DNA from 4 places in the Vallitalea sediminicola genome. Region 3 is predicted to be linked to each of the others. Evidence: predicted binding sites of a transcription regulator. Region 3 holds the regulator's gene; each other region holds the start of a gene.
What was found. Region 3 encodes Rex, which represses fermentation and respiration genes when NADH is low (regulators of the CRP and FNR family bind a similar motif). Its sites were predicted from a motif close to ATTGTTAANTANTTAACAAT; they were not measured.
Positions count from the first base shown of each region.

Region 1: ACX6CF_RS08460 (oxidoreductase) is a predicted target of Rex. The motif match lies at 3,849-3,868, and genes of this name have one in related genera.
Region 2: rsxC (electron transport complex subunit RsxC) is a predicted target of Rex. The motif match lies at 4,342-4,361, and genes of this name have one in related genera.
Region 4: ACX6CF_RS03515 (DUF5692 family protein) is a predicted target of Rex. The motif match lies at 1,951-1,970, and genes of this name have one in related genera.

Region 1 covers NZ_BTPT01000018.1:82,274-87,928, forward strand. Annotated here, with positions in the region: gene ACX6CF_RS08450 (COG2426 family protein) at 1-378, shown strand, start outside; gene ACX6CF_RS08455 (VanZ family protein) at 517-1,614, shown strand; gene ACX6CF_RS08460 (oxidoreductase) at 1,761-3,749, opposite strand; gene ACX6CF_RS08465 (TetR/AcrR family transcriptional regulator) at 3,984-4,571, shown strand; gene ACX6CF_RS08470 (methyl-accepting chemotaxis protein) at 4,721-5,655, shown strand, end outside.
Region 2 covers NZ_BTPT01000006.1:8,680-14,334, reverse strand. Annotated here, with positions in the region: gene rsxA (electron transport complex subunit RsxA) at 1-549, opposite strand, end outside; gene rsxE (electron transport complex subunit RsxE) at 564-1,181, opposite strand; gene ACX6CF_RS02485 (RnfABCDGE type electron transport complex subunit G) at 1,183-1,755, opposite strand; gene ACX6CF_RS02480 (RnfABCDGE type electron transport complex subunit D) at 1,745-2,686, opposite strand; gene rsxC (electron transport complex subunit RsxC) at 2,742-4,061, opposite strand; gene ACX6CF_RS02470 (ATP-binding protein) at 4,411-4,971, opposite strand; gene ACX6CF_RS02465 (DRTGG domain-containing protein) at 5,024-5,359, opposite strand; gene ACX6CF_RS02460 ([Fe-Fe] hydrogenase large subunit C-terminal domain-containing protein) at 5,362-5,655, opposite strand, start outside.
Region 3 covers NZ_BTPT01000014.1:33,122-38,776, reverse strand. Annotated here, with positions in the region: gene alr (alanine racemase) at 1-333, opposite strand, end outside; gene ACX6CF_RS06305 (NAD(P)H-hydrate dehydratase) at 614-2,158, opposite strand; gene acpS (holo-ACP synthase) at 2,183-2,548, opposite strand; gene ACX6CF_RS06295 (hypothetical protein) at 2,545-3,159, opposite strand; gene ACX6CF_RS06290 (redox-sensing transcriptional repressor Rex) at 3,343-3,978, opposite strand; gene ACX6CF_RS06285 (hypothetical protein) at 4,410-4,805, opposite strand; gene ACX6CF_RS06280 (ABC-F family ATP-binding cassette domain-containing protein) at 5,022-5,655, shown strand, end outside.
Region 4 covers NZ_BTPT01000008.1:72,884-78,538, forward strand. Annotated here, with positions in the region: gene ACX6CF_RS03500 (ABC transporter ATP-binding protein) at 1-596, shown strand, start outside; gene ACX6CF_RS03505 (L-2-amino-thiazoline-4-carboxylic acid hydrolase) at 586-1,188, shown strand; gene ACX6CF_RS03510 (DUF805 domain-containing protein) at 1,233-1,649, opposite strand; gene ACX6CF_RS03515 (DUF5692 family protein) at 2,004-2,939, shown strand; gene ACX6CF_RS03520 (SLC5/6 family protein) at 3,167-4,321, shown strand; gene ACX6CF_RS03525 (metallophosphoesterase) at 4,359-5,372, shown strand; gene ACX6CF_RS03530 (FMN-binding protein) at 5,592-5,655, shown strand, end outside.

The sequences.
Region 1 (5,655 bases), on a different contig from region 3:
GACCTGAATGTATTACAAGTATTTATTGTAAGCTTAATTGGAAGTATTATACCAGCACCTTTCATACTTCTATTCTTCAATAAAATCTTTACTTGGATGAAAAAGTATAAAGCTTTTGCACATATTAATGATATCATTGATAAAAAGATATCTAAAAACTCTAAGAAAATTGAAAAGAGAAAAGAATTGGCTCTAATTATTTTTATAGGAATACCTTTACCGACAACAGGTATTTGGACGGGGAGTGCTGTTGCTGCTTTTTTGAATCTTGACTTTAAGAAGTCCATGATTTGTGTTACTTTAGGTGCTATAATCTCTGCTGTTTTAATAACGATAATATCTTTAACTTTCCCTTCATTATGGAGAATTAATTTTTAGTATATTTATTGAAAACTATAACTATCTATGTTATATTTATCTTTGCTTAGGTAGTTTGTTTTTTATCTTATAGGAAATACTATATTTTAAGACTGAAAATAAACATAAAATAAACATTATAAGAAAGGATTCATAAATATGGAATCGCATTTATATCCCATTCGTATTGCGCTTATTACTTTTCCAATATTAGCTTTTTTGGGGACAATCCCTTTTTTATTATACCAATATATAAAATATCATTACGTTAATAAAATCAGAGTATTAGTTACATATTCTTTCGTGCTATATTGCTTAACAGCATATTATATGGTTATATTACCATTACCAAAATCTAGTGATGTAATGAGTTTATTCCCAGCTGGCAGGCAGATATATCAACTTGTTCCATTTCAATTTATACTAGATATATTAAAGGATACCCAGGTAATATATAATGAACCAGCAACTTATATACATTTGTTGAAGGAACAAGCATTTTTGCAAGCAGCGTTTAATGTATTGCTGTTAGTACCTTTAGGTGTATATTTAAGATATTACTTTAGAAAGAGTTGGTTTAAGACTGTACTATTTGGATTTTTGATTTCATTATTTTTTGAGTTAACCCAATTAACTGGTCTATATGGATTTTACAATGCACCTTATAGGTTATTTGATGTAGATGACCTAATATTAAATACTATAGGATGCCTTCTAGGTTTTGTTATAGCTCCGTTATTTACTTTTTTTCTACCTAGTTCTAATAAATTAGATAAAGATGTAGATTTTGATAAGATGAAGGTTGGACTTATAAGAAGAGGATTAGCCTTTGTAATTGATTGGAGTATTATTAGTATTTTATGTAATACACAGAGACTCATTGAATATTTCTTTATAGTAATGATATATTTTGTAATAGGGGTATATTTTACTAACGGACGGACTATTGGAAAATTATTAACATCAATTAGAATTCAGGGAAAAGATACTAGAGTATCGTTCAAAGAGGTGCTATTAAGATATGGTTTCCTATATTATGGTTTTATTGGGATAAACATAATAGTAATTAATATAAGTCAAGGATTAGTAATGTTTCAAGTTATTATCTTTGGGGGGATTTTTGTTCTTGATGTCATAGTTGCAATTAGTATGTTAGTATCTATTGTTAAAGGAGAAAAACAATTCTTCTATGAAAAAATAAGTTGTACTAAAAATGTTATTAGTTATAAAAAAGATAAAGTTTCTCAAGAATCTTAGAATGCACTTTTAAATAAATCTAATCGTAGTTACTAAAACGATTAGTAGATTTATTATAATAGTGCATTCTATTTTTGAAGTTTTAAAAATTAAATTAACATTCTTCACTAATTAAGTGATGTAAGCGTTGATATATGAGATTTGGATTATAATTCTCTTGCTAATTCATAAGAATTCCATATAGCATACATAATATTATGTACCTTTTGTGAATCTCCAATATTATATACAGGAATGTCTTTTTCAAGTAATTCATCATACAGATGATTATTTTCTCTATACCCAATAGCAGAAATTATTGTATCAGCTGATATGTCATGAGCTCCTTCTGCATTTTTAACAGTAACTTCATTATTATCTACAGAAACTACCATTGTATTAGTTTTGATTTTTACATTATTATAGTCTAATAAGTCTTGTAACATGTATTGATTCATATGAGGTAATCCATGAGGTCCGCCTAATATATCATTAGCCATTTCAACAACTGTTACATTAGAACCTTTTCCAGCAAGCCATAAGCCTGTTTCACAACCAACTAAACCGCCGCCGATAATAACTACATCTTTACCAGCAGTAGCCTTACCAACTAAGATATCATTAGCTGAAACAATACCTTTTGCACCGTCAAAATTAGGTATTATAGGAGTTGAACCTGTGGCAACAATGATTTCATCAGCATTATAAGAATCTATATCAGTTATGTTTATATCACAATTCATTTTTATTGTAATATTCAATAATTCGAGCTGTCTCTTATACCAATTAACTAATGCTCTATCATATCTCTTAAAATCAGGAACACCACCTGGTATAAGATTTCCACCTAGATTATTGCTTTTCTCACATAGAGTAACTTCATGACCTCTTAGCGCTAATACTCTAGCTGATTCCATTCCAGCTACTCCACCACCAATGATAAGAAAATGTTTCTTTTTCATTGTAGGAGTAAGACCATATATTTTTTCGCGTCCACAAGCTGGATTAACAGCACAGCTAACAGGGGCGTTGGATATTCTTCCAAGACATCCTTCATGACATCCTAGACATGGCCGAATTTCATCTAACTTACCTGCGCGTATTTTTTTTGGATAATTTGAATCAGTTAATAATTGTCTACCTAAACCAATAATATCACAACTATCTTTTAAAGATTCAACTGCCATATCAGGATTTTCCATTCTACCAGCTAAAATAATTGGGACGTCAACGTTTTCTTTTAATATTTTTCCAAATTCACGATATGTACCTTCTTCAAAATACATAGGTGGATGATTCCAATACCATGAATCATAAGTTCCAGCATCTACATTAAGAGCATCATATCCAGCATCAACCAGAATCTTAGCGGCTTCAATACCTTCATCAATATCTCTTCCCACCTCTTCATATTCTTCTCCAGGAAGACCACCTTGTCTAAGACCTTTCATACAACTTTTCAAACTATATCTTAATGAAACTGGAAAATCATTTCCACATGCCTTTTTAATGCCTTTTACAATATCAGTGGCGATACGTAATCTGTTTTCTAATGAACCACCATATTCATCTGTTCTTTTATTAAAAAATGATATTGCAAATTGATCTAGCAAATAACCTTCATGAACAGCATGAATCTCCACGCCATCAAATCCTGATTTTTTAGAGATTACTGCGGCAGTAACAAACTTTTGAATTAATGTTTGAATTTCTTCTATAGTCATTTCTCTGTGTACGATATTAGGATCAAAACGGTTCTCATTTTCTGAAGGAGCAATATACTTATTTACGAATCCAGGTAAAGCACTTCGTCCAAGACCACCTGTAAGCTGAATAAATACTTTAGTGCCATAAGCATGGATACGTTCATTCATTTGATATGCTGAATGGATAAAAGCAAGAGGGGTTTGAGTAGGGCTAGGAAGACCAGCTTTCGCCATTTTTTCCATGTCCATATCTACATTACAGATACCTGTAATAATTAGACCTATTCCTCCTTTTGCTCTCTCAACATAGTAATCTTGGATTCTTTGATTTAGAGCTCCGTTTGCATCTGCATAACCAACAGGACCCATTGGTGCCATTGACAATTTGTTTTTGATCTTTACTTTTCCAATATACGTTGGAGTAAATAATTCTGGATAATAGTTTGCCATATAAGCCTCTCCTTTACAAATTATGATTCAACATAATAGTTTCACCGAATTAATTATGTTAAATTCAGTATAGTATATCCTATGGAAGTAGTCAAGGATTTTGTTTATTTTTTATCAATGTATAAATTTGTAAGAAGCTATTAATTATAGTAACAAAAAATTATCTTTTGTTGATTAATAGAGCATTATAATATATATTATTATGTAAGATAGTAAAAAGGAGATATACGAATTATGAAAAAGAAGACATCTAGAACTCTTCAAGCGGAAAGAACTAAGAGTCATATATTAGATGAGGCACTTAAGCTAATGAAATATAAAAATTTTGATGATATAAGTATCCAGGAAATTTGCGAAAGTTCAGGGGTATCTACTGGTGCTTTTTATCACCATTTCGGTAGCAAATCAGGTATTGTTGTTGCTGCTTATACACGTACTGATCAATTTTTTCAAGAAGAAGTCATTAAGAAAATAGATTCTTCAACTATAAAAAATGCGATTATAGGATATCTATGTGAACAAGGTCTCTATGCAAAAAATATGGGGGTAGATATAATTCGAAACATATACAAAGCACAAATGGATAACGCAAGTGCTTTCTTTCTTTCAGCTGAACGTGGATTACCAAAAGGTTTACACCAATTAGTTGAAAAAGGTTTAGGTAATGGAGAATTATCTTCGGATAAAACTGCAGATCAAATAACAGAAGAGTTACTAATTATTTCAAGAGGAATATTATATAATTGGGCAATTTGTTTTGGTGAATATGACATTTCTAAAAAGACATCTAATATTATTAAGGCATACTTACAGAGTATTTAGTATTATATAAGTAACTTGAATCTGATAATGTTGTTAAGGTTTTTTTAATATGATATAATAATTATTATAAGAAATATTGAAAAAATAAGGCCGATAAGAGCTTTATTTGTAAAAGCTTAACAATTTTATTAAGATTAAAGGAGTACATTATGAAAAAAGGTATCTTTTTGGGTGTTGTTTTAGGGGGTATATATTCCTTGATAGTTCTTGTTGCTTGTACTATAAAAGACGGAATGATAATTGGTATTTTAATTACAATGATGATATCAATAATCATAAGTATAGTATATGAAACAAATAAGCAGAAAAAGTATCAATCATTCATTAATTGTATTAAAAGAATTAATAATAATAATCTTATGTTTGATGTTACTGAATTGACAACTAGAGACAAAGCATGTGACAGGGAATTAAAACATTTGATATCTAATCTTAAATCAAGTTTTAAAGAACAAGTTTATATCTCTCAAAAAATTAATGAAATTTCAGCTCAGCTAACTGCTATATCAGTCAAACTTGATTCTTCCATGGATAGGGTGGCATCTTCAGCAAATTTGACATCAACAAATGGAGGAAAACAATTCATAATGCTCCAAGAAATAAGAGCCAAAATTGACCAAATATATGAAACAGTTTTCAATTTAAGTAGTAAAATGGATGAAACAGCATCCTATGCTTCTTCCACAATAAAAAGTGTGAAAAATGGTATAAAAGAAACCTCAGAAATTCAAGATAAAATAATAAATGTACAGGAATTATTCTCAAATATCAGTGGACAGATATCTGTGTTGAAAAATTATTCAGAGGAAGTAACCAATTTAAATAGTTTGGTATCTTCCATTGCAGAGCATACCAGTATGCTGGCTCTAAATGCTTCAATCGAAGCTGCACGAGCAGGGGAGCAAGGTAAAGGATTTACAATAGTTGCTAATGAAGTCAGCAGACTCGCAGCTGAAACTAATAATGTATCTAGTAGAATAAAAGAAGTAATTATGATTTTACAAAATGATCTACTTACTTTTGCAAAATCAATTGAAGATGGAAGCATTTCTGTTAACGAAAGTTATGAAGTAATTCTTAAGAA
Region 2 (5,655 bases), on a different contig from region 3:
GAATGCAATTGCCATTAATCCAGCTGTAATAAGTACTATAGGATAGCCTTTAAATGATTTTGGTATGTCATTAAATTCAATTCTTTCTCTTATACCCGCTAGAATAACAATAGCAAGTGTAAAGCCTACAGCTGTTCCAAACCCATTAATTACACTTTTGATTAATGAATATTCAGCTTGCATATTTATAACAGCAACACCAAGCACTGCACAGTTAGTAGTAATAAGTGGTAAATAAACACCTAATGCCTGATAGAGTGATGGGCTACTTTTTTGAATAATCATCTCAACAAGTTGTACTAATGAAGCTATTACAAGTATAAATGCTATAGTATATAAATATTCAATATGGAAAGTTACTAATATAAACTTATATACTAAATATGATATTATTGACGCTAAGGTCATGACAAATGTAACTGCCAGTCCCATTCCAAATGAAGTTTCTACTTTCTTAGATACTCCAAGAAAAGGGCATATTCCTAAAAACCTTGTAAGTACAACATTGTTAACTAATATTGCACCTATAAAAAGTAATAATAATTCCATTTTATCCCCCTCCTCTACGCCTTCTTAGAATCTTTGTCTTTTATTTTGTTAAATATAGCAAATAATAATCCAAGTACTATAAAAGCGCCAGGAGCTAAAATCATAATGGTTATTGGTTCATAACTTGCTGGCATTACATAAGCCTCAAGAGAAGTTCCACTAAGAACAGTTCCAGCACCGAATAATTCTCTAACGAATCCAATGATTGTTAAAGCAACTGTAAAACCAAGTCCCATTGAAACCCCATCAACAATTGCTGGTAGAACACTATTTTTAGTTGCAAATGCTTCTGCTCTTGCAAGAACAATACAGTTAACAACAATAAGTGGTATAAATAATCCAAGTGCGTCATATAGTGCAGGTACAAAACCTTGTAAAAACAAATCAACCATTGTAACAAAAGATGCTATGATAACAATAAATGCTGGAATCCTAACTTTTGATGGTATAATATTTCTAAGTAGAGATATTACTAGATTAGAAAACAACAATACCACTGTAGTGGCAAGTCCCATACCAATTCCATTAAAAGCTGAAGTTGTTACTGCAAGGGTTGGACACATTCCTAAAACTTGAACAAAAGTTGGATTTTCGTCTATTAATCCATTTTTGAATACTTTACCTAATTTCATCTTACTGTGCCCCCTTACTAAAATTATTATTGAAATAATCAATAGCTACATTAACAGCATTAGTTACGGCTCTTGAAGATATTGTTGCACCACTTAGTGCATCAATTTCATCATCAGTATCTGCTCCATCTTTTACTACAGTCAACTGTTCAGTAGGCTTTTCTTTAAACTGATCTTTAAATTTATCACTGTCAGCATTAGCACCAAGACCAGGTGTTTCACTATGCTTAATAATATCAATACCTGCAATGGTACCATTAGAATTAATTCCTACAATCAATTCTATCTCGCCGCCATAACCTTCTTTTGTAACTAATTTAAAAGCATAACCTAAGATTTCGTCATCTCCATTAGCCAAGTAAATCTCAGAAATCACTGGTTGTTCTGATAAATCTTCTTCGACTTGTTGGAAAGTTGCATCTTTTATAACGCTGTTAAGTGCCGCATCTCTAATTTTTATTTGTTGGTCGGCAATGGGATCTTTGGTTACAGTATATGTTAATCCAAGTAATAATCCTGCACATACAGTAATCGCAAATAAGATTAAAGCATCTTTAACAATATTATTTTTCATTCTTAGCCACCTCCCCAAAAGCTTTAGGGATTGTAAATTTATCAATCAATGGTACAAAAAGATTCATAATAATTATGGCAAATGATACGCCTTCAGGATAACTACCATATATTCTTATAACGGCAGTAAGTATACCACAACCTAGCCCCATGATAATTTGTCCTGTTTTTGTCATAGGAGATGATGAATAATCTGTTGCCATATAAATAGCACCTATCATTAAACCACCACTAAAAATTTGATACGCTGCATAATTAATATCAAATCCTTTACCACCAATGATTAAAGAAAGTACAAATACTGTACCAATATATAATACTGGTATTCTCCAATTAATTATTTTTCTAACTAATAGATAAATACCTCCTAACAATAAAGCTATTGCTGAAGTTTCTCCAATACACCCTCCTATAAAACCAAAGAATGTATCTGCAATACTTGGAAGACTTCCTGCACCTTCTTTTAATATTCCTAAAGGTGTAGCTGTAGTTACTCCATCAAGTTCCCATCTAGTCATTAATCCCGCAAAAGATATAAGTAGAAATGCTCTCGCACCAAGCGCAGGATTCATAAAATTCTGTCCTAGTCCACCAAATAATTGTTTAACAATAATTATAGCCACGACACTTCCTAAAATTGGTAACCAATAAGGAACTGTATGTGGTAGATTAAGTGCTAATAATATACCCGTTACAATTGCACTATAATCAGCTATACTAACCTTTCGCTTAGTTAGTAATTGAAATAGTGCTTCTGATGCAACACACGATATTACACAAATTAAAACGATAATTAATGCTCTCACACCAAAATTATATATTCCAAACAAAGTCGCTGGCATTAAAGCAATAACTACATCCCTCATAATTTTATCAGCAGTTTTGTCTGAACGAATATGAGGTGAAGATGATACTATATATTGATCTGTCACAACTAAACCCTCCTACTTAAAACATTAGAAATTAGTTTATTTAATTCTTTATATCTTATTTCTTCTTCTTAGCCATTATAGTCCTTTTGGTTGTTCTGATAGAATGGGTCAAATGCCTATTGGAAGGACATATATATGAACAGGCTCCACATTCTATACAATTCATTCCTTTATATTTGACAAACAAATCATCTTCATTGTTTATAGCAAATTTATTAAGCTCTAAAGGTAATAAATTCATAGGACATATGCTTACACATTTACCGCATCTAATACAATTGCTTTCATCATTTTGCATTGCTTCTTTTTTGGTCAGGCAAAGAATAGATGAAGATCCTTTTATAACCGGTACATCTAATGAAAATAGTGCTAATCCCATCATAGGTCCACCTGAGATAACTTTTGCAGGCTCTTCTTTAAAACCGCCAGCAGCTTCTATTAATTCTCTATAACTGGTACCGATTCTCACCTTAAAATTCTGTGGTTCTTTTATTGCTCCCCCACTTACAGTAACAATCCTTCTCATAAGAGGTCTTCCTCTAAGAACCGCTCTGTGAATAGCTACTACTGTATCTATATTCTGTACAATACAACCGACGTCAGCTGGTAATCCACCCGCTGGTACTTCTCTTTTGGTTATAGAATAGATTAGTTGCTTTTCAGCCCCTTGTGGATATTTTGTTTTTAACGTTCCAACACTAATATTACTAATGCCTTTTACAGCTTCTTTCATAGCTTTAATTGCATCAGGTTTATTATCTTCTATTCCTATAACCCCTTTGGCATCTGGAAATAGGTGTAGTATTATTTCAAGCCCTTTTACAACTCTTTGAGTTTCTTCAATCATAATTCTATGATCAGATGTTAGATAAGGCTCGCACTCTGCACCATTAACGATAATATAATCAATCTTTTTGTCTGGAGGTGGTGATAATTTTATGAATGTAGGGAATGTCGCTCCACCCATACCTACTATACCAGCCTCTTTAATAATATTAATTATTTCTTCCCTAGAAAGGTTCTTATAATCCTTTCTTTCTTTCATAGTTTCAATTTCCGTATATTCTCCATCATTTTCAATAACAATAGCTTGTACTTTTGAACCATTAGGATGAAGTACATCCTTAATAGCTTTAACTGTACCTGAAACTGTTGCATGGATTGGTGAAGAAACGAATCCTTGAGGTTCTCCTATTTTTTGCCCCATTAAAACTTTATCACCTTTTTTTACTAAAGGTTTACAAGGTGCTCCTATATGCTGTAACATTGGGAAAATCAAATCACCTTTTGGCATATAAATCTTAATAGGTTTTTTTTCTGTGAAATCTTTAGAATGACTAGGATGAATGCCTCTTTTAAAAGTCAATGCTCCCATTAGTATCCCCCTGCCTTTTTTGTTATTAATGAATATAATATTTTTTAACACTTTAGATATATTACTAATAAATATAACTATTAGTATTTAATGTTGTAATAGTATCCATTTCCATATTAATAATAATACAATTACCGCAGTAATACAAGAATTGATAAAAAAAGTACAAAGTAGTAATCTTGTCTATTCCCATTAATACTGCGCTATTGTTTATTGTATACAATATGCCTCCCTTCTTTTCCCCTTTAATTTACTAAAAAAAGTTATAATTAATAGTAAGTTTGTTAATTCATTAACATTTATAAAAAATCTATAAGATTAAAAAGCTCAAAGATATAGTGTTATATCTTCAAGCTTTATCTCCGTCGCTCTTAAGCTCATTAATATTTTCTTTTATAAATTCCTTTAACCATTTAATAACATCTAAATTAGTTAATGGCACTTCATCACCAAGAACTTCTTTCAGTTCTTTAGTAGAAATATCAAAAGATTCATTATTATAATAATGCTTATATTGTATATCAATATTACTATTAGAAGAAATAAGAGTTGCTATTGTTGATTCCATATCGCCAATAGGAGGTCTATCAATATGATTATAATCCATACTAGCTTTTATAAAAGTCCCTTGTTTCTCTGATGTATCAATATCTAATTTACCGTTACAGATATTACAAGTATTATCTAATAATGGTATCCCTAATCCTACTCGCCTCATGGTTCTTGATGTAGTAAAAGGATCACGAATATCTTTCATTATCTCTTTTGGTATTCCTGATCCATTATCTTTAATACTGAATTCAAAAACATTATTATTGATTAATTCCTTTACGATAATGATAATATTATTAGCATTAGCTCTTACACTATTTTGTGCAATATCAAGTATATGCATAGATAATTCTTTCATATTCAACAGATTCCTTTCATAAAATCTTTAGATATTGCTCTATATATTGAACTTATACAATTCCTAATCCTACTAGTTCACCAACAACTTCAAAAGATGATTTTTTAGTAGTCAAGATAGGAATATTTTCCTCTTCAGCTTTCATTACAGCCTCTTCTGCAACTTTAAATCCTTCTGATACAATAATACATGCCGAACCTGTAAGTACAGCTACTGCAACTATATTAACATGACTCTGGATTGTAACCCATGCATTACCTTCTTTAGCTTTACCCATTACAACACTTAACAAATCACCTACAAAACCACAAGTTATTTCACCTTGTAATCCTTCTTTACCAGCAACCAATTCAAGGTTAAGTCTTCTTTTTAATTCTGCAACTGTCATTGTTATGACCTCTTTTCTAATATCTTATTATTAATAGTTTCATTGCTAATGGATGGTGGCATTTTTTGTGATAAAGTAACCATCTGCTCTGCCATCTCTCTTACCTTTTGTCTTAACATAAATACACAATCTTCTATGTTGGCTTTACCACAGACTATGTCTTCAGCTAATGCTCTGCAAGTTGGTGCCCCACAGGAACCACAATCGATTTTTGGTAAGATATTATAAATTTCTTCTAAATGTTCTAATTTTTCAATGGCCTTTTCCACGTCATCATCAAGTTTCATAACTTGTTT
Region 3 (5,655 bases):
TATGTTTTTAGCTGCTGTATAGTTATATACTGTCTGAATCAAATCGTATTCAACCAGTTTGTCAGCTAAATCGATTGGTGTATATCCTAAAATGAGTATCTTTTTATCAATACCACTTTTTCTTAGATTGATACCTTCTTCTATAGTTGCAACAGCAAATCTGTCAATTCCACAATGAATTAGTTCTTTTGAGATAGGAACCGCACCATGACCATAACCATCTGCCTTCACAACAGGCATTAATATACTGTTTGATGATATTCTATTCTTGACATTAGTAATATTATGTATTATAGCATCCAAGTCTATACGGGCATATACTCTTTTGTACATATTCATACTTCCTCCATATATTCAACTTATATAGTTTACAGTCTTTATCTTATTACATAAAAACATTAATATTATACTACTTATTCTAATTTAAAGCCAGCAATGTTGACTCCAGCTTAATAAATTAAACTTAGCTAGTATTATAGACTATAAACTTATAATAGTATACCTTAATTTATTTACAAATATAATATTCATCCATGGTATAGTTCATGATAAAAATTTAGTTAGGATAGTATTATTACTTTCCTAACTTATTATAAAACTTTATATTATATTATTATTCACTAAGACTTGATTTCATTACATAAGGTATGTTACCTATTAGATCATTTGCAATAAGACCATATTCTCCCTTATCATCTTTAGCCCTGTCACCAGCTTTGCTATGGATATAAACACCTAATATTGCCGCATCTGAAACATTTATTCCTTGCCCTAATAACGATACAACAATACCTGTTAAAACGTCTCCAGAACCAGCTGTAGCCATTCCAGAATTACCATAGATATTAATATTGATCATACCATTAGGTGAAGAAATTATTGTTCTAGCACTTTTTAAGATGCATGTAATTTTATACTCTTTACTAAATTCTTGTGCAACTTTTATTGTATTGTTTGTTATTTCATCTATATCATAATTGGTAAGTCTAGACATCTCACCTAGATGAGGAGTAATTATTACCTCACAATTTCGTTTGTTTAATATATCTACATCTTTTGATAATGCATTAATTCCATCAGCATCTATAACTACCGTTTTACCAAAATTACTAATTACTATTTCAAGCATCTCTCTCGTTATATTATCATTACCTAATCCAGGTCCTATGGCAATGGTATCAGCCCATTTAAGCATTTCTAACAACTTACCCTTATCTTCCCTAGACAATTTGTCATTATCTCTATTATAGGTATCAATAACTGCCTCTGGTACTTTTGTTGTTATAACATTAGAGACTGATTCTTCAATAAATGATTTAACTAATCCTGCTCCAGTACGATAAGCCGCTAAAGAAGTCATGACTGCTGCCCCTATCATGTTCCTAGTACCTGCAATTATTAATACTTTACCATACGTTCCTTTATGAGACATTTTAACTCTATTAGGCATAAAGTATTTTGCTAGATTATCATCCATTATTGAAGTACCCGAATTAATTCTATCTACTGATATATTTGGAATTCCGATATCCCCTACAACCAAATCTCCTACATAGTTAGCTCCTGGATATAAAAGCAAGCCAACCTTAGGCAGGCAAAATGTGACTGTCTTATCTGCACACACAGAAGTTCCTAAAATCTGGCCATTATCAGCATTCACTCCAGAAGGTATATCAACCGCAACTTTATAGGCATTAGTAGAATTCATCATATTAATAACTTCTAGGTACTGTCCAGTTATTTCTCTACATAACCCAGTTCCAAAAATAGCATCATATATTACATCACAATCATTAATAAGTTTTTTAATCTCAGACCTCTGTTTTTCGGTCTTATATTCGTAGATATCAATATCAAGTTTTCTAGCGATATCATAATTTATTTTGGCATCACCTTTGATTTTACTAGAATCACCTATTATGATTATAGTCGCTTTTATATTATTACAGCTTAATATTCTACCTATTGCAAATCCGTCTCCACCATTATTTCCTATTCCACAACAAATAACAACATGTCTACTTCCTTTAAGTATCTGTATGGTTTCACTTACAACAGACATTGCTGCGTTCTCCATTAGAACAATACCAGGGATACCAATTTCTTCAATTGTATATCTATCAATTTCTTTCATTTCATAACTCTTGACAACTTTCAACTTAAGCATCTCCTTTTAATTAAGTTACTCCCCTATGGCTATAGCTATTACATTATCTTTTGAATGTGATATGGATACATGTATCATAGAAATATCAAGTTGTCGTGCTAAATCTTTAGCACCATTATATAAAATTACATAAGGTTTACCCTTATCATCACGTAAGACTTCAATATCTATAGGAGCAAAATGTACAAAACCTGTACCAAGAACCTTAGAAACTGATTCCTTAACAGCAAAATTGCCTGCTATTGTTTCACCTCTATAATTTTTAGCTGCAAATAATTTATTTTCATCGGATGTAAAAAATTTTTCTAGGAATCTTTTATTGTGAATAGCCTTTTCTATTCTATCAACTTCAACAATATCATTACCTATTCCTTTTATCATTTACTTCCTCCTAGATATTTTTTATCATATAATTCAATGACTTCATATCCTACTAAATCATGCATATAAGAATATATCTTATCATATTTTTCTTTTGCCTCAGTCTGTCTAACAGCTTTTTCTTTCAACTCTATCCTGACTTTTTCAATCCATTCATGTAATTCGTCTAATTCATTTTTTGTATTATACATTCTCATATAACAATCTTGCATGGTATATTCTAATAATTCTTTATTGATGGTTTCAATTTCTTTAGGTACGTTTTCCATTCTAGATTCCATCTTATCTAGCTTAACCTTAATGTCATTGATGTATTTCTTGCTTTTTTCCATTTCGCCTATGGCTTTATCATCTTCATCTTCAATGGCTTCTTTCATATTATCAACTATATCCACCATCATTTTCTTTTTAAGTAACGTATATTCTTTCAGATCATTTGTAAGTTGTCCTTGTTCGCCAATTAGTTTATTAAGCTTTTTTTCAAGATCAGCTATTTTTTTTGGTTTATTATTGCTTTTAAAAAGTTCATGCCATCTATTATCCAATGTTAGGATATGTACTTTTTTTTCTATATTAATTGGCTTTTCAATCTTTTGTTTTGCAAAAAACATATATTCACGTCCTCATTATTTATATATACCTAGTCATATAATAAAATTTTTTCTATATTAATTATATCGTAACAAAATATAATATTCTATAGCACAATATAATTAAAAGGTACCCAAATACATGAGTACCTAATAACCTCTACGAATAGTTATTCATTCTTAAGGAACATAAATTACAGACGCTTAATTATATTCTCCTTTGATATTATATGAGAGAGTCATCAAACTGTCTAACAAATGTACATTTTCTACAATAACATTTTCATTAGATAATTTTAGGTCAATAGGAGCAAAATTCCATATTCCTTTTATCCCATAACTAACTAAATCATTAGCAACTTTTGGTGCTTTCTGTTTTGGTAATGTTAAAATTGCTAAATCAATGCTATTTTGTTTTATGAAATCTCCCATTTCATCTAAATCTTTGATTTCAATACCTCTTACAGTTATACCAACGAGCCTCGGGTTAACATCAAAAAGCCCTTTAACTTCGAAACCTCTTTTATCAAAATTAGTATAATTAGCAAGGGCTTGACCTAAGTTCCCTGCTCCAACAATAATTGTATTATATTTATTCTCTAGACCAAGTATTTTACCTATAGCGTTATATAAATATTCAACATTATAGCCGTAACCTTGTTGACCAAACCCTCCAAAATTATTTAAATCTTGTCTGATTTGTGAAGCTGTTACACCCATTCTGTTACTTAATTCTTTAGAGGAAATCCTTACAACATCGTTTTCCAATAAGTCTCCTAAGTATCTGTAGTATTTTGGTAATCTTTTAATTACCGCCGTTGATATTTTCTTTTGTATCATATAATCAATCCCCAATCCTGATACTATTTTGGAACTTTTATACAAATAATTATATATGGTTGTTAAATCTATGTCAAATAATCAAATGCGGATAAACCCTTATTCTTTATGTATTATCACAGTAAAAATCATTAACACAAATCCTATATTTAGTAAATATAGTTAAAAACAATTAAATGTTTTTTGTATTCAATCTATATTTTATAAATTATATCACAAAACCCTGATATTTTACAGCTTTTTCTAGAAAATTGTACTTATAAAAAATTTTAATATCCTAAAATTCATACATATTTATTGTAATAAAAGAACAAAAGAGGCTGCGCCTCATTTCGTATAACGAATTTGTACTTTAAAAAGTCTTATCAGCGCATATAAAAACATTTCTATCCATATATTTTAAAAATAGAATTCAGTTCTACTATTATTATCTATAAAAGTTCTTTCCCTAGATATCTATTAATAGCATCTTTAGTTTTTTTTGTATAGTTTGCATCAGTATATAATATTCTTTGTATAGTTCTTTGAGATAAATTAGATTCTTTGGCTAGATCCTTAATGGTTATTTTATTTTCAACCATATAATTCCCTAACTCTTTTCTCTTTATCTCATCCTTTTTATATTGTCTATTATAGAAATAAGTTGTATTTACTTTTGAACTAATCTGTCCTAATTTCCTTTTGCGTTGATAATCAAGGCATTTTTCACATTGTTTAACACCTCTAATAAGTGATTCTTGTGATAAAGATTTACCACATCTTATACATTGTTTTCTCTCTACACGAGCTTTTCTCAATTTTTTCATATAACCTGCATTACGACTCAAGTCATCATCCCCTTTAGAAAAGTTCTTTTATCATATATATGTTGTCCTAAAGAAATTTATTCTTATGTATGAACAAAAGAGGTTAAACCTCGTTTAATAATCACATAATTATTAATATACTAACCAAAAACCTCTGATTTTAAACCCTTTAACTTTTCAAAACTAGTGATTAATGGTATCATAGTATGGTAATTTTAATATTAATAGGAGGCAACTATGATTTTATCATGTAAAAATATATGCAAAGCATTTGTAACGAATACAGTACTCGATAATATAAATTTTTGGTTAGAAAAAGGTGATAAAGCAGCTATTGTAGGTATTAACGGTGCTGGAAAATCAACACTATTTAAGATTATCACCAATGAATTAGAAGCAGATTCTGGACAAGTTATAGTTAATAGTTTAACCAAACTTGGATATCTATCACAAAATAGTACTCTATCTTCTGAGAAGACTATTTATGATGAAATGCTGCTAACCTGTAAAGAAATAATCCAAATGGAAAATACCCTAAGAGATTATGAAGTCAAAATGTCTGAATTAGATGATGGTAGCGAAGCTCTAAATGCACTTATGAAATCATATTCTGATCTTCAACATACTTTCGAAATCAATAATGGATACGGCTACAAAAGTAATATAAAAGGTGTGTTAAAAGGTCTTGGCTTTTGTGAAGAAGACTTCTCCTCTAATATATCAATCCTTTCTGGAGGACAGAAAACAAGAGTAGCCCTAGCAAAAATACTTCTAGAAAAGCCAGATATATTACTGTTAGATGAACCTACTAACCATTTAGACATTAACGCATGTGAATGGTTAGAGGGTTTTTTATGTAATTATCAAGGTA
Region 4 (5,655 bases), on a different contig from region 3:
TTAAAGGTAAAAGCATTATAGAGAATTGTTCTTTTTCAGGATATGCTGGTCAGATAATAGCTGTATTGGGAACTAATGGAGCAGGAAAAACAACACTTGCAAAAGTCATAAGTGGTATGTACAAAGAGACTGAAGGCAATATTATAATAAATGATAAGAAATACAATCATAAAAAAAGAAATAAAAAAGTATGGTATAGTGCTAATGAAACCCAGACCCAATTTTTTACCAACAGCATAGAAAAAGAAATATTGATAGGTATAGATGGATCACATGAAAAATTAGAAAAAGCAAGAGAGTTTTTGAAGTTATTTAATCTATATGATATAAGGGATAAACACCCTTATGCATTATCAGGAGGACAAAAACAAAGACTTTCAATACTATGTGGATTATTGTCTGATAGAGATATATTGATATTAGATGAACCAAGCAGTGGGCTGGATTATAGAAATATGGAAATTTTAGCCGAAGCAATAAAAAATGCAGCTTTATTGAACAAAACTATTTTATTGATTACTCATGATTATGAATTAGTTAATGCTTGTTGTACACACTATTATGATTTATCGGAGGAAAATGTATATGAACAATAATAAAATCTTAAAAAAAAGCTCAATGAAATATATATTGTTTGAAGGTCAATTAAGTGAGAGTAAAGAAATGATAACAAAAATAGAAAAAAGGTTGGGGGCGTTGATTGATAAACATGATTTATCAGATAAGAAAATGGCTGTTCACATGAAAAAGGCTATATTACCATCTATAGCTGTTTATAAGGAAATGCTTGCTTTTGGATATACAAGAGAAAGAAGTATCGAAGCTATAAAAGAATCTGCAATAATAGCTAATAAAGGAATGGCATCTTTTTTTGGATTTATTGGGAAGATACCTTTTGGTTATGCTATATTTCGTAAAATGTGTCCTATGGCTATCAAAAATAGTTTCTGCAAACCAGGATGGAATATGAAATGGATAAGTAATGATAACAAAACTATGGAATTTCATGCGAAAAGCTGTTTATACGTAGATATCATGAAAAAAGAACATTGTATGGAGTTGGTTCCCATTTTTTGTCAAGTAGATGATTACATGTATGGTAACATGAAAAATATTATTTGGGATCGAAAGAAGACTTTAGGATATGGAGATAAGGTATGTGACTTTAGATTTATTAAGAAGTCATAACATTTTATAAATATATAATCAAAAATTGTAAAAGCATAGAATGTTTATTCTATGCTTTGGTCGTAGAATGGATAATCATCATAATTCAACGGGTTATCACCATATTCGTTTTCTCCATCAGTACCACGGGCAAAAAGAAGATATAATCCAAAAATTCCAGAGATAATTCTTAAGACTGGAATTAGAGAGAGAAATTGAATCAGTACTAACCATCCAGTTTTATTCAGGTCATGTAATCGTCTCACAGTGAGTGTTAATCCTGAAATGGAACATATTATAAGTATTAAAAAATAAATACCCATAATAATATATGTATTAGTTATCGATGCATCATCAATGGTATTCATTGTTATTAAATAAGCTAGACCCATTATTATAGATAAGGGTATGCCATACAAAAAATACCTTAGGCGATTCAGACGACCATTAAAATTAAAGTACAATAATCTTAATTGTTTCATATTTAACCTCCAAATATATAAATACAATTATATAATAACATAAACTTACAAAAAAGTTAAATGTTTTATAATATAATAATTTGTTGAATTTGTTTGAATAAATAATATTGATATTGAATCATTATATATGAAGTTGAATAAATGTTAACAAGAAAGGAAATAAAACTTCTAAAACTATTTGACATATATAACAATATAAAGTAAAATTATAATGTTTGTGACATAAAATTATGTCTGTAGACAATAAAGAAACTAAATTTACAATATTTTATGTAACAATTTATAGTTGCCTACGAACAAATATGTTAAAATTATATCAATGTTATAATCAATTATTTTAGGAGGCGCAGTAATATGGGTATTTTATATGAAGCAACAAGTTTTTCAGGATGGGCGATTTGGCTTTTTGTTGTCTTTGCTTTAATGGCATTTAATGAACTTGGTCGTTCTACAAAATGGGGGGGAATTGTATTATTTTTAATCGTTCCTATAGTATTAACCTTCTCAGTTTGGCCAACAACAGCAGCTCCAGGTAATGAATATGGTACGGGAACTTGGTTTAACTGGGTGAAAACCTATTCAGCTCTTGCAGGGTGTCTTGGTTTTATGGCTATTCGTTATATTCCTTCACTGGCAAAGAAAAAGTGGGCATTATGTTTTCCGCCTTTAATCTTAGGTCTGAATATACTTGAAGCTTCATTTCGAGATTTTCAATGTTTTGCATATGGAGCATGGGATGGTAAGTACATAGATAATCTTTGGGTAATGTCAGGATCATGGAATATTATGAATGGTATAGCGGGTATTCTTAATGTTATCGCTATTTGCGGATGGGTTGGAATATTCATCTCAAAAGACAAATCAAAGGATATGATTTGGCCAGATATGATTTGGGCTTGGATTATTGCCTATGATGTATGGAATCTTGCTTATACATACAATTGTATAGCTGATCATTCATTTTACTGTGGTTTAGCGTTATTAGCTTCATGTACAATTCCAGCTTTCTTCATTAAAAGAGGAGCATGGTTACAGCATCGAGCTCAGACACTTGCTTTGTGGATTATGTTTGTTATGACAGTACCTTCATTTGCAGACCGTATAGCTCCAGTAGCTACTACTCATAATCCTAATGCATTTTTTATTTTAAGTTTATTGGCTTTGATCACAAATGCTGCACTTGTAGCTTATCAATTCAATAAAATACGTAAAAATAAACTTAATCCATTAAAAGATGAGATATATGCAGATACTGAAACATATAAAAAAGTTGTAGCAGAAAACAAATAGTAATAGTAATTAAGTTCAGTAGCTATAATTTTTATAAATAAGAGTAACAAAATATACCACCCTAAAGTGTAAAAACTGGCTGGGTGGTTTTATTCTATCAATGAAATATGCTATAATCAAATAAGTATGATTTAATTGCAATATGTTATTATTGGCAGAATACATTTTAGGTAATAAAAAAGCATAAGATAAAACCATTATTATAATTTTTAATTGGGAGGACAAAAATGAAAATAAAAAGTGAAGCTGATTTTACTGTGTACGAAGCTACAAGTATGATTGTTGGACACAGTATCGGTACGGGTATTATAGCAGTACCTTTTCTAGCAACGAAAAATAGTCTGAGAGACGTTGTTGTGATGGTAATATTAGCATATTTTATTAATGTTGTTTTACATTTGATTATTGCTGAGTTGTCATATAATAATGGTGGTGTTCAGCTTGTTAAAAGTTTTGAAGGTGAATTGTTTAAGGGGAAAGGTAAAAAAATATTTAGTTGGATTATGTTTACAGTTTATGGATTAGCAATTGTAGTTGGAGTTAGCGGTAATATCAACGGGGGAGCTCAAATAATTTGCAATTGGCTGAATATATCATTTTCTATGGCTCAGGTGATATATTATCTTTTAGCTGGTATAGTTGTTTTTATGGGAATGAAGGCTGTGGGTATTGCTCAAAAATATACTGTTTCTGTTTTGATAGTAATAGTAATAACTATAAGTATTGGAACTTTTATGAAACCAATAAATACTGTTCAAGCATCCAAAATACAAATCAATAATCTGTTGGGATTATATAGCATGGTGGTTTTTGCAACTTCTGCAAATCAAGCTGTTATCCAATCGGTGAAAGGATTAAAAGGTGATGTTAAAAAAATTAGAACTTCAATTTTCTTAGGTTTTGCTATATCATCAATATTTGTGTTGATTGTGACAACAACTGTACTGTTAGGGGTAAAAGGTTCACTGGATAAAGAACTTGCATATCTTCAATTAGGTGAGAATATTGGACGTTGGGCAGCTATACTCGCAGGATTATTTTCATTGTTTGCTCTTTTAACCACATTTTGGTCAAACACACTAAGTCTTCGTGATGTTGTCCATGAACAGATTGGAATAAATAATAAGGTATGTTGGTTACTTGCTACAATACCATCATTACTATTTGCCATATTTGGTGTAAATAGTTTCATCATATTGACAAGAATAATGTCAGGAGTAGTTGTTCTGGTTGCAGTCATGTTGGTATTTACATATAACAAATCAAGGAAAAAAGCTGGTGCTAGTCCAATCTGTGGCAGATTCGGAACAATGGCATTCCAAGTTATCATGGTAGTATCTACTATAATCTGTGCAGTTGGTGCCATGATGCCATTAACTTAACCATATAAGATCAATATATAATAGGAGGGATTAAGGTATGTATGATAATCCTATGTTCTACAAAGATGTAGACAATCATTTTGCAATCAATATAGGTAATAAACCATATAAGATATTACAATTAACTGATTTGCACTTCGGATTTGGTGTATTATCTAGAAAACAAGATGAATTAGGTATGGATGCTGTTACAAAATTAGTTAAACAAACAAAACCTTCTTTAATTATTTTAACAGGAGACAGTATTTTTCCTTTTATATTTAAATCTGGTACTAGAAATAATATAAAGCAGGCTAAAAAATTAGTTGAATTTATGGATTCATTTCAGATTCCTTATGCTTTTTTATTTGGCAATCATGATATTGAAATGGGGTCAAAAGGGGATAAAAATCAAATCTCAGATATTATAATAGAGGGGAAATATAGTATTTTTGCTAAGGGTGAAAAAGACCTTACTGGAGAAGGCAATTATATAATAAAATTAGTTGACAATGAAAAGTTACTAATGGCTCTTGTAATCTTAGATTCCAATATGTACAGGGATGGATGGTTCTACAGTGGATTTGACTGTATTCATGAAGATCAAACAGCATGGTGTATGAAAGAACTATCCGTATTAAGAAAACAAAATGATGATTTAAAAGCTTTAGCATTTTTCCATATGCCATTGCCAGAATTCAAGGAAGCTTATGAGAAGATGAAACTGGGAGATACAAGTGTTGATTATCATTTTGGGAGTATTGGAGAAAGCAATGACTATTTTGGAATATCTAAGTATCAACCTGATTTTTTTGAAAAGGCAGTTCGAAATGGTATAATCAAAGGGATGTTCTGTGGTCATGACCATTTAAATACCCTTTCCCTAACTTATAAAGGTGTCATGATGACATATGGGATGTCAATTGACTTTTTGGCATATAAAAATATTAAAAAAAGTTATACTCAAAGGGGCGGAACTCTAATAACAATAAATAATGATGGTTCATTTGAAGTTGCGCCAGTTCCACTTACAACGGTAGTTTCTAACTTTGTTAGAGGGCAAAATAAATAAGTTGAATATCAATGATTAAATTAAAGGTACCTGATTATGGGGTGCCTTTTATCATTTTAAAGACTACCACAACTTTAACACAATCTTCACGTAATTTTGTGGTAGAATTAGAAGGGTTATTGAATGTATGATGATTATAATAGTAGAAATTCTATGAGGTGAATTCTATAGATAAAAATGTATTATAATAACAACTAAAATATGAAAGGAAAGGTTACTATGAAGAAAAAAATTCAAAAATATAGATTGAGTGTTCAAATTTTATGTTTTGTTTTAACAATAA